DNA from 3 places in the Paenibacillus sp. PK3_47 genome. Region 3 is predicted to be linked to each of the others. Evidence: riboswitches for the same ligand, from Rfam matches in the RefSeq annotation. Region 3 holds a riboswitch; each other region holds the start of a gene.
The links. Region 3 has a riboswitch for cyclic di-GMP ahead of C2I18_RS15265 (transglutaminase-like domain-containing protein). Riboswitches for the same ligand answer to the same signal wherever they lie in the genome.
Positions count from the first base shown of each region.

Region 1: it holds a riboswitch for cyclic di-GMP, as region 3 does, so the genes downstream of both, C2I18_RS14545 (choice-of-anchor A family protein) here and C2I18_RS15265 (transglutaminase-like domain-containing protein) in region 3, are expected to answer to the same signal.
Region 2: it holds a riboswitch for cyclic di-GMP, as region 3 does, so the genes downstream of both, C2I18_RS16945 (PA14 domain-containing protein) here and C2I18_RS15265 (transglutaminase-like domain-containing protein) in region 3, are expected to answer to the same signal.

Region 1 is NZ_CP026029.1:3,253,769-3,257,879, forward strand. It holds gene C2I18_RS14530 (helix-turn-helix domain-containing protein) at 1-217, opposite strand, end outside; gene C2I18_RS29635 (hypothetical protein) at 287-418, shown strand; gene C2I18_RS14535 (hypothetical protein) at 524-688, shown strand; tRNA gene C2I18_RS14540 (tRNA-Thr) at 1,202-1,266, shown strand; cyclic di-GMP riboswitch class I at 2,283-2,371, shown strand; gene C2I18_RS14545 (choice-of-anchor A family protein) at 2,478-4,111, shown strand, end outside.
Region 2 is NZ_CP026029.1:3,818,369-3,822,479, forward strand. It holds gene C2I18_RS16935 (UDP-glucose dehydrogenase family protein) at 1-303, shown strand, start outside; gene C2I18_RS16940 (sugar phosphate nucleotidyltransferase) at 716-2,089, shown strand; cyclic di-GMP riboswitch class I at 2,248-2,325, shown strand; gene C2I18_RS16945 (PA14 domain-containing protein) at 2,338-4,111, shown strand, end outside.
Region 3 is NZ_CP026029.1:3,416,910-3,421,020, reverse strand. It holds rRNA gene C2I18_RS15270 (16S ribosomal RNA) at 1-1,127, opposite strand, end outside; gene C2I18_RS15265 (transglutaminase-like domain-containing protein) at 1,492-2,301, opposite strand; cyclic di-GMP riboswitch class I at 2,316-2,396, opposite strand; cyclic di-GMP riboswitch class I at 2,472-2,552, opposite strand; gene C2I18_RS15260 (class D sortase) at 2,675-3,340, opposite strand; gene C2I18_RS15255 (GtrA family protein) at 3,390-3,794, opposite strand; gene C2I18_RS15250 (glycosyltransferase family 2 protein) at 3,781-4,111, opposite strand, start outside.

The DNA of each region.
Region 1 (4,111 bases), 160 kb from region 3:
CTAATACTTCCATGGAAACATATTGATCCTTTCCAAGTTTCGCGAGCGTTGCAGTCGATAGTCCAAGCGCTTCACGATATTCAGTTTTGGACATTTCTCTGTCGATTAGTAATCTCCAGAGTGGCTTGTATGAGAACCCCATAAACATGTTCCTTTCTAATTGTTTATACATATAATAAAATATTATATTTAGAAATGCAAATAATTTATTTGACATTTTGTTTAATATAGTGTATATTATATTTAGGAAGTGAAACAAACCAGCTTCCGGAAAGGAGAGTGAAACATGAAGGATTGGGCAAACTTAGCAGTCTCCATTGTGAACTTGGCAACGGCGCTAGTCCTATTAAGGAAAGCGACGAAGGAGACAAAAGAAAAAGGAACCAAAAAACGCAGCCGCCACGGCAAACGTAAGTAAGGTTCCCGGAGAGTAGGGGTCGCACCCCCTGCTCTCCACCCAATCATAACATAAACGGTTTGGACGATACAATCAGCCGGCGGGCATACGCGGGAGGAATTAAGAATGGAAAATAATTTTGTTGCTAGTCCGTACGCATACAACGATAAAAACAAGCCGATATCGTGGGGAGTATGGAATAATGAACTGAAAATTTGGATACCGCATTTGCCTTCTAAGAAGAAAGAGGCCGAGGAGCTGGCGAAGTCACTTAATAGGTTGGCTAAATAACGCGGGGCTACGGCCCTCTTGGGGGATAGATATGAAACATACTGGATGGGTCTGGACGGTCATAGCGGAGCGTAGAGCCGTAGAGCGTGGTCTGGATGAACGAAAGGCTGGAACCATGGTAGGCACTGGTTATTTGATACCAGGACACGGTGGCAGTTATTTTGCCCGACATTCTTGGGTTAGCAAAGGGTATGTATAACAGGTAAAACACTAGGGGCTACGGCCCCTATAAAGGAGGAATCGACATGTTACACACAATTACTTGGATCATTATTGGTGCCGCGTTGGTTGTCTCAGTGGCCGCACTAATTAAAGCTCGAGGGCGGCGGTAAGTCGCCCTCACACAATCGTACGGCCAACCCAGTTGTGTATGAAACAGGGCCATGGTCGCCAGTTGTTTCTTCTACCGTATCTTCTACCAATTCTTCTACCAACATGCGGAACTTTACAAAACCTTATAGAACTTTATAATGAGTAGTGTAGAGCCTGCCATAACATAAGGTACTCAATGGAACCTTATGGAATGGGACAGGGTCGCACTCGTAATGCGTAGGCCGGGGGTTCAATTCCCTTCACCAGCATCTTAAGGCAACCATATCAGGCGCGGATTTCCGGGTGTCCGGGGACCGCGCTTTTCCTTTTGCACGGGAGAAAGGATGGATGGCTTAAGGGCATGCAGGCACATTGGACTTCAGTTTACAGTTTCAGTTATGATTGGGATACCGTTAGGGTATTTCTTAATATAGCTTCTGTGCACCTTGTGTGCGCAGGGTTAATCCAGAACGGCCAGGAAGGAGCGAATGCATAGGAAATGGGCAGTCTTCTTATTGCGTGGCTTTGCATGTTATGTCTGTTTCTTACCTTTAAGGATAAGGTGAGCAGAAGAATCCTATACCCGGTGGCGCTGATCGTAGTGTTCGGTACGCTGGGATATTACACAATTTTAATGTAACTTTCAGCTAACCATCATCTTATTTTCAGGTAGAGGGTTTATATTGAATATATCAACACCCCCCAGTGTTATGTGGTACCCTTCAGGTCTTGCCGACTCCCTTGGCGAGGCCTATTTTTTTTGTCCGGCTTAAGGGACCACTGCTGCAGAAGATGCAATAGAACAGGATAGGTTCCACCGTAAGGATTAAACATGTTGGCCGCTAGAAAATAATACTCAGCAAAACCGTTTATAATGTGATGTTTTTCACAAAAGAATAAAGCGGATTGTTATATATTAAAATTGAAATAATAAAAGTTGAAGTTAATGAAGAGAAAAGAGGAGATCAATGATGAATGTTGATGGAAGTCTCCGCCGCGGTCTGCTGTTCGGAATGATTCTGAGCATTCCTTTATGGGTGTCGATGATTGGCTGGATACAACTTTTAGTATGAATCTGAGTTTGACGTCATACATTGCATTAGGGGAGTTAAGGAGTAGTTCCATTTTCCTGAAAATTAAAATAAATGAAGCAATAAAGGACGTTCCAGTATTAAACAAGGAATAGATTGACAAAATATTAGTTTTGCAGATAAACTAGGGTAGTTCGAAAGTAACAAATGTCATTGACTACATATAACAACTCCCTAATTACATATTTTGTCATGTATAAACGCAAACCGTTCGAAAGAATGGGACGCAAAGTCAGGAATCTAAAGCCCGTATACGGGCTATGATCGTCCGGCCGCCGTGAAGCTAACCCTTCGTGGCGGTCTTTTTTGTGTTGCTGGCGGTTGGAGTCACTACTGTAAGTCTTAATTTTTGTGTTTAAGAGGTGAGCGGAATGAAACATAACTCTATGATTAAAAAGTATTTTGCAGCTGGCATGTCTGCTGTGTTATTGGCAGGAGGCTGGTTTGCCTCCTTTGGAGATGCGACCGTAAAAGCAGAAAGCTCTCCGTTACCGGGGATCGCCGGGACGTACAATGTATTTATTCTTGGCGATATAACAACATACCACAGTGATTCGGAAGGCAGGATGGCGGCAGGCGGAAATGTTGCTCTAAAGGAAGGGTATTCTGTAGGCGGCAGCTTGACTGAAGCCGAACGCGGACAAGGAGATACATTGATCGTTGGAGGCAATCTGGAGTATGACAGGGGGGAGGTCAACGGGAATGTGGTATACGGGGGAACTTACCAGGGAACCGGGGGCCCGAAAGGCGGAACAGGAACGCTGCGGCAGCAAACCGGTGTAGTCTCCTTTGCCGCTGAATTTGCGTTGCTTAAGGCCAAATCGCTGGAGCTTGCCGCATTGCCGGCGAACGGTAAAACAGAAAACAATTACGGGAATTTGCTTCTGAAGGGAAGCGATTCTGAGCTGAATGTATTCAAGGTGTCTGGAAGTGAATTATCCGTGGCCAATGAAATCGTTATTAACGCTCCGGCAGGCTCTACAGCCATCATTAATATTGACGGTTCGGCAGTAACAATGAGAAACGGCAACAGGCTGGGCGAAGGTTTAACCGAATTTAGAGTGCTGTATAACTTCAGTCAGGCTGCAAAGGTGAAAATGGAGAACATAGGGGTTATGGGGACAGTTCTGGCCCCTTTTGCCGAGCTCACTTTTAACAACGGACAAATTAATGGTTCTGTAATCGGAGCTGCTTTAAGCGGGACCGGAGAATTTCATCATCGTCTGTACACAGGCGATGTTCCCGGAGTGACACCGACGCCAACGCCAACGCCAGCGCCGACGGCGACACCAGCGCCGACGGCAACACCAACGCCGACGGCGACACCAACACCGACGGCGACAGCAACACCGACGGCGACACCAACGCCGTCACCAACGCCGTCACCAACACCGACGGCAACGCCAGCGCCGACGGCGACACCAACACCGACGGCGACGGCAACGCCAGCGCCGACGGCGACACCAACGCCGTCACCAACGCCAACGCCGACGGCGACACCAACGCCGACGGCAACACCAACGCCGACGGCGACACCAACGCCGTCACCAACGCCAACGCCGACGGCGACACCAACGCCGACGGCAACACCAACGCCGACGGCGACACCAACACCGACGGCGACGCCAACGCCGACGGCGACACCAACGCCGACGGCAACACCAGCACCGTCAAGCGAGGCAACACCATCACCGCCGGAGAGCCCGGCACCAACACCGGTGCCTCCAAGCGAAACTGTCAGTCCGGCTACTCCACCACCAGTGACATTTATACCGCCTACGCCGGCGCCACCTACGGTAATCGGGACGATTGTTGACAATGGTATCAATGTACCGGCGGAGCCTGTGGTTGATGTGGCAGTAGATGAGGAAACTTTAGATGAAGTAATTATAGATGACGATCCGCTGCCGCTTGGACCGTCGGATAACAAACCTTCTGGGCAGCCGGCAGATGAAGGAGGACCGGCTGCAGAAGACAGTGCTGAGGAGCAGCTGCAGCCTGAGCCGGAGCCTGCACAGGA
Region 2 (4,111 bases), 400 kb from region 3:
GATCCGATTGCCGCTGATAACTTCAGATCGCAGTATGATCATCCGCAGCTCCGCTGGTGCAGCCTGCCGGAAGAGGCGGCTGAAGGCAGTGACGCCATCTGCCTTCTGACCGACTGGAGCCTGTTCAAGGAAATTGACCTCCACAGGCTGGCAGACGGTATGCGCCGCCAGGTGCTGATCGACGGCCGCAACGTCTATTCCAAGGAGCAGATCGAAGGCACGGGCCTGGAGTATCACTCCGTGGGACGCCCGCAAATGGGCGGCCTCAGCGGCTATTCGCCTAGTGTGGCCGGCGCGGTCTAAGAGATCTTGATCTTGCTGCCGCACAACCAAGCGGCAATAGCCGGATCTTTAGCAGGGAGCTCTACCTGCGTCTAATGCTAAAAGCTAACCTGTTGTACAGGAACGGAGAGGAATTTTGGAACTGTAGGAGCGGAAGCGTCCGCCTGAAAGCTTTCCGCAGGAAAGCTCGCTTCGGAAGCATATGCTTTGTCTCCGGATTTCCACCGCGAAGAGCGGTATGAATCAGAGAAATCTGCAGACAACAGCGGCCGGAAGTCCAAACATTCATCGCAGTGACTTCCATAACAGCTGTCCAAAGACGGCGAAGCTTAACACGTTAAGCATTCCTGTAAATTAGCGGTTTCGGCAAGCGAAGCTCGCAATAACAATCCGATATTTCAGCGACAACATATATATTTAGGGAGGGTTCACTATGAAACTGGTACTTCTATCAGGCGGTTCCGGCAAGCGTCTCTGGCCATTGTCCAACGATTCACGTTCAAAACAATTTCTGAAAGTACTGCAAAGCCCGGCAGGTGAGCCGGAATCCATGGTGCAGCGGGTATGGAGACAGCTGCAGGAAGCAGGGATAGCGGATTCCTCCTATCTGGCAACAGGACGCAGCCAGGTCGAGTCCATCCAGAGCCAGATCGGAAGCAGCGTGCCGATTATCGTTGAACCGGAACGGCGCGATACCTTCCCGGCGATTGCATTGACAGCAGCCTATCTGTATTCAATGGAAGGAGTATCACCAAGCGAAACCGTGGCAATTTTGCCCGTGGATCCTTATGTGGAGGCTTCCTTTTTCGATACAGTAGTGCAGCTTGAGGCAACTATGCAGGAGAGCGGCGCGAATCTGGCACTGATGGGCGTGGTTCCCGAGCATGCGTCGGAGAAATACGGATACATCATTCCAACCAGCAAGGAAGCAGGCGCAGGCGGTTATCTGCAGGTCAGCCACTTCCAGGAGAAGCCTGACCGCGTGCAGGCCGAAGAACTGATCAGCAAGGGAGCTTTGTGGAACTGCGGCGTGTTCGCTTTCCGTCTGGGGTATCTGCTTGATATTCTGCAGCGCAAAGGCTTGCCGCTGAATTATGAGGAGCTGCAGAAGCAGTATAAACTGCTGGCATCCATCAGCTTTGATTACGAAGTGGTTGAAAAAGAAGAGAAAATCGTGGTTCAGCCGTACTCCGGTTTCTGGAAGGATCTTGGAACCTGGAACACGCTGACTGAGGAAATGAGCAGCAACCATGTAGGCAAGGGCGTGGTCACAGCGGATTCCGAAGGCACCTGCCTGATTAACGAGCTGGATATTCCGATCACTGTAATCGGGGCAAAGGACTTGATTATCGCTGCCAGCCCGGACGGCATACTGGTTACCCACAAAGCCGAAAGCCCGCGGATCAAGGAAGTGCTGAAATCCCATGAACAAAGACCGATGTACGAAGAGCGCCGCTGGGGCCACTACAAGGTTATTGATCATGTGAAGTACGATGAGGGCAACGAAGTGCTGACCAAACGTATCTTTATAGAAGCAGGCAAAAACATCAGCTATCAGCTGCACCACAAACGCAGTGAAATTTGGACCTTTGTGAGCGGGGAAGCAAGCATCATCATTAATGAGAAAATGCATAAGGTGAAAGCCGGGGATGTTGTACGCATTCCGGAAGGCACGAAGCATGCCATTCTTGCGCTGACCGATGTGGAGTTTATCGAAGTGCAGACCGGCTCGGAATTGGTCGAAGAAGATAATATCCGCATTACGCTGGATTGGGAGGATATTGAGCTGCAGCAGTTCATTTCCTAGGTATAGCAGGCACTTTTATAGGTCCAATAGAACTATTACCCAATTTAGCGGCTTCCAAAACAGGTATTAGGAACCAATTATTAAAGCTTTTTAATTTTTCTATAAACAAAAACTGAATAGCTCCGATAATTATGGTAAGAAGGAAATAACCTTCCAAAATACGACAAAGGCAAACCTGCTGAAAGGCAGGGACGCAAAGCTATAGGGCCTTGAAACAGTGGCAGCCAGCTACCGAAAGGAAGATATTTTTGAAAACTTACCGTAAATCTCGTGTCCTCGGCGCTATTCTGTCGCTTGCTATGGTGTTCTCCGCTATCCCTATGTGGGTGGCTCCCTCGACGGTTCAAGCTGCTTCAAGTGTGACAGCACCTGTTAATCCGGATGCTTCCGCTGCAGCAGTCAAACTGCTGGATAAATTGTATTCCATTACCGGAAAAGGCATTATCGCCGGACAGCATAACTACTTCGAGAGCCCGGACGAACTTAGCAACAATCTCAAAGGAACAAGCGGACAGCATGCAGCCCTTCACGGATACGAGCTCGGGGCGATCAGCGGCCAATCGGAGAGCGGAGTTGCCGCTCAGCGTAAAAATATTGTATGGAGTGCCACGAACTGGCACAAAGCCGGCGGTATTGTGGCGATGACCTTTCACCAGAATCTCCCGGGAACCAAATACGAGTGGTCCAATGTTCAGAAGAATATCACTCAGGCAGAATTCAATAAATATGTGACACCTGGTACTACACAATACAATGCTCTGATTGCCGATCTTGACAAAGTGGCGGTTTCGCTCAAAAGCTTGCGTGATGCAGGTGTTCCGATTCTCTGGAGACCTTACCATGAGATGAACGGCGGCTGGTTCTGGTGGGGCCAAAAGAGCAATTTCGCAGAACTGTGGAATATTATGTATGACCGTTTCGTTAACGTTCATAAATTAAACAACCTGCTGTGGGTATGGAATCCGAATGCACCTAATGCCTGGTCTACGGCTTATCCGCTGACCTATCCGGGTGCAGATAAAGTGGATGTGCTTGCAGTAGATATATATGAAAATGACTTTCAGGATAAATATTACACCGGTCTGCTCAACCTTGCTGCCGGCAAACCTATAGCCATCGGTGAGAATGGCGAAATGCCGAGCACTGCAAAACTGCAGAATTCGCAGCAGAATTATGTTTTTATGATGAACTGGGGCAAAATGCTCTATGAAAATAACAGCACGGCTACAATTAAAAGCTTTATGAATGACAGCTACACAGTGACTCTTGATAAGTTCAAAGCTTGGACGGGTGCAGCACCAACGGCTACACCGACACCAACACCAACAGCTACACCGACGCCTAAGCCTACGGCAACACCAGTACCAACAGCAACACCAGTACCAGTACCAACAGCAACACCTAAGCCGACAGCTACAACAGCACCGGCGGCTGCACCTGAATTCCAATTGCCTGCAGTTAATGGCCTTACCGGTGAATATTTCAACAATATGAACCTGACTGGTGAACCGGCCCTGGTACGCAATGATTCGCAGATCAATTTCAGCTGGCGCCAAGGCTCACCGGATGCAAAAGTTAATGTGGACAAATTTTCGGTCCGCTGGACAGGACAAATCAAGCCTGCTTACAGCGAAACTTATCAAATCTCCACGAATTCGGATGACGGTATCCGCGTTTGGGTTAACGGAACATCTGTCATCGACAGCTGGGTGAAGCAGAGCGGTACGGAACGTACAGGAAGCATTGCGCTGCAGGCCGGACAACTGTATGACATTAAAGTGGAATACTATGAGAATGGCGGAGATGCAAGTGCCCGCCTGATGTGGCAGAGCCCTAGCCAAGCCAAGGCTACGGTTGCCTCCGGCGTATTGTTTACAGGAACTGCGGCAAACTTTGCTCCGGCCAAACCGGCAGCAGATCTGTCGGCACCTGCAGCAGCAGCACCGGCACCGGCTCCAACAGCTACAGCAGCACCGACAGCAGTACCAACAGCTACAGCAGCACCGACGCCTAAGGCAACTG
Region 3 (4,111 bases):
AGGGTTGCGCTCGTTGCGGGACTTAACCCAACATCTCACGACACGAGCTGACGACAACCATGCACCACCTGTCTCCTCTGTCCCGAAGGCCGCCTCTATCTCTAGAGGATTCAGAGGGATGTCAAGACCTGGTAAGGTTCTTCGCGTTGCTTCGAATTAAACCACATACTCCACTGCTTGTGCGGGTCCCCGTCAATTCCTTTGAGTTTCAGTCTTGCGACCGTACTCCCCAGGCGGAGTGCTTACTGTGTTAACTTCGGCACCAAGGGTATCGAAACCCCTAACACCTAGCACTCATCGTTTACGGCGTGGACTACCAGGGTATCTAATCCTGTTTGCTCCCCACGCTTTCGCGCCTCAGCGTCAGTTACAGCCCAGAAAGTCGCCTTCGCCACTGGTGTTCCTCCACATCTCTACGCATTTCACCGCTACACGTGGAATTCCACTTTCCTCTTCTGTACTCAAGCGATCCAGTTTCCAGTGCGACCCCAGGTTGAGCCCAAGGTTTAAACACCAGACTTAAATCGCCGCCTGCGCGCGCTTTACGCCCAATAATTCCGGACAACGCTTGCCCCCTACGTATTACCGCGGCTGCTGGCACGTAGTTAGCCGGGGCTTTCTTCTCAGGTACCGTCACTCCGATAGCAGTTACTCTACCGGACGTTCTTCCCTGGCAACAGAGCTTTACGATCCGAAAACCTTCATCACTCACGCGGCGTTGCTCCGTCAGGCTTTCGCCCATTGCGGAAGATTCCCTACTGCTGCCTCCCGTAGGAGTCTGGGCCGTGTCTCAGTCCCAGTGTGGCCGTTCACCCTCTCAGGTCGGCTACGCATCGTCGCCTTGGTGAGCCGTTACCTCACCAACTAGCTAATGCGCCGCAGGCCCATCCCGTAGTGACAGATTGCTCCGTCTTTCATTCTTCTTTCAGGAGAAAAAAGAAATTATCCGGTATTAGCTACCGTTTCCGGTAGTTATCCCAGGCTATGGGGCAGGTTGCCTACGTGTTACTCACCCGTCCGCCGCTAAATTAATTTGAAAGCAAGCTTTCAAATTAACTCCGCTCGACTTGCATGTATTAGGCACGCCGCCAGCGTTCGTCCTGAGCCAGGATCAAACTCTCCAATTAGTATTGAAAAGAGCGATAGCTCATTTTGAAACATCTGACGAGAATTTGCATTCTCATTTTTGGATCTCACCGAAGTGATTTCCAGGTACTCACTCGTTGTTCAGTTTTCAAAGATCAAGCTCGTTGTCACTGTCGATTACATCGTCAGCAGCAACTCTTATAATATATCACGTTTGTTTTAGAAACGCAAGCTTTTTTTGAAACGAATTTTTCAGTTCATTTCGTATTCAGCTGCACGCCTTTAACAACGCTTAGTTATAATACCCCATCTTACGACAAAAAAGCAACCCTAAATCAAAAAAAGATGAACTGCTTAATATTTAAGCAGTTCATCCCGCTATTCAAACTATATAAAAGGCTACCCTTAGTATACTTTAGCAGCTGCATATTTGCTTGCCACTTTGACAAGACCAGCATCCTTATTGTTCTTACCCAGACCAGCATCAACAGTAGTGTCTACAGTAATCCATTTGCCATTAAGAAAGACTTCATTCCATGCATGGTACTCAGCAACATAACTTGTCTTGCCCATGACCAGCTTGGTTGGAATTCCTTCGCTGCGCAGCATTGTAGCAAACAGGGATGCATAATCGTAGCAAATTCCTTTTTGGGTAGTCAGTGTGTTGTTGTTGTTCGGAATATAGTCGGCAGGTACATTAGCGGCCAGTTTATAGTCGTATTTCACATTAGAAACGATATAGTTATAGATTGCTTTTACCTTAGCTTCATCAGTTGTCTTGCCTTGTGTAAGCTGTTTTGCTTTGAGGACTGCCGCATCGGAAGCGTTCCATTTCACATTCTGTACCGAACTCAAGTATACGGAGTTGGCATTGCTGAGACTAAGATTCACGGATTCGCTGGAGATCACTTTGTATTTGTTGCCTGTTGTATTCTCAAGTACGGAGATCTTGTAAGTCCCATTACCTTGTTGAAGCGGGAACGTCTCGGTAGGCTTGGAGGCATACAGGTTGTAAGTGTAGCTCTTGTCACCCTTGCTGATCATGACCTTGATACGCTTGTCCTTAGGAACATCATAAGAAACTGCCACTACGCCTTGATTTAATTTCGATGTATTTAACCAGCCGGAATCAACACTTGCTGCCTGAGCTGTATTAACCTGAACGGAAGTCACCACAACAAATAAAGTTAACAGCATAAAATAAATCTTTTTCAACTGATAAAACTCCTTTCGGTAGCTGGCTGCCATCCTTACGGGAAGGCCCTTTAGCTTTGCGTCCCTGTCTTTCGACAGGTTTGCCGTTATCGTATAAGCTTTATCTGTCCAGGAAATCTATTGAAAGATTAATAGATTCTGCCTTAGAACAAACAAAAAAAGCCTCTTCATTCGGTAGCTGGCTGCCATCCTTACGGGAAGGCCCTGTAGCTTTGCGTCCCTACCTTTCGATAGGTTTGCCGTTATCGTGTTTAGCTTTTATAGTTATATACTAGCATATATATTTCTATTATCAATACCCGAATCCATAGATTTACCATTTTTTTATTAAAATTTTAACGTTTTTCATAGGTTTGTCATATTTGCTCAATTTTTATGATAATTTGGCATGGATGATCAGGCGGTGTGTAGGATCCACCAGCGGATCGCATGTAATCAGGGTAAGAATTTTGTCTTGGTTATTCCCGTCCAGCACAGAGATATCAGTAGGCTCTACAATAGAAATATCATATACCTCGTACTGGTAGTCCGCACCTGCCGTCTTCACCGAAATCATATCCCCAATCGCAACCTCATCCAGCCTGTTGAACAGCCTTCCGGCGGTTCGTGATCTGTGGGCGGCTATTGCCGCATTGCCAATCTCCCCGAGCGGCGCTGTTTCTGTCATATGCGCGGCAGCATGCTTCATATTGGCCTTCGTGGCCCCTTCCAGCACAGGCAGCTTCAGATCAATTTTATCAATTGCAATAATTGCAGTGACCTTCCCTCCGACCTGAACCTCTGGCTCGGCCTGCTTAACCGGCTGTACTTCCTCTTCAGAGGCCGATTCTTCCGCAAGCAGTTGAGTGACCTCCGCATACCTTTTTGTAAGCTCAGGCTCGGGTGTAGTGGAAGGCGCGGGTTCACTGTAGGCCATTTCCGCTTCTTTCAGCAGTTTTTCCTGCTGTCTGTCGTTATACCACTCATTTGCTGTAGGATAAAGAATAAGCAGAATCCCCGCAAGAATGATCAAATACGAAAACTTGCGCAAGACAATCACCTCCTGTCAGTTATAGAAGCTGCAGCTCCTGCCGCTCTCACCTATACCTTTAGAATACCCATTTACGGCTGCCAAAAAAATTAATGATCACAGTGACGAACGTAACCAGCACTTTTGCCGCGAGCACCTGAATGCCAAAGCTGTCCGTAAGCACATGAATAAGCAGTACCGAGATGCCCAGCACAATAAGATTCAGTATGATAAACCTGATCAGCTGCATCCGGTCAAAGCCTGCTGTGTTCCCCTTGTTACGATCCCGGAACGTCACCTTCTTGTTCCATATGAAGCTGTTGGCTGTCCCGGCGCTGTAGGAAATGATCTGTGCGGGTGTATTAAACATACCTAATGAATGCAATAGTGTGAATACCGCAAAATCCACAAGCGTGTTCAGCAGGCCTACGGCATTGAATTTCAGAAACTGGATAACATCCGAGCGGAGCTTATGATCTTTCATATTCACTGCCTCTCCGCTGTATGCTCTCCGGCTCCCCTTCACGGTACCCTCTGGTTTCACGGACAATATAGAGCGGTCTGTCTTTCGATTCATCATAAATCCGTCCGATATACTCCCCGATGACGCCGAGCAGCATCAGCACGATTCCGTTAAACAGCAGATTGACACCTACTATAGAAGTCCAGCCTGGGACGGTCCAGGAGGTGAACAGCTTTTGGAACACTACAAAGAACAAATATAAGAAGCTGGAGAAGGAGAGGAAAAAGCCCACATAAGTGGCAATCTTCAATGGCTTATGCGAAAAGGAAGTGATGCCG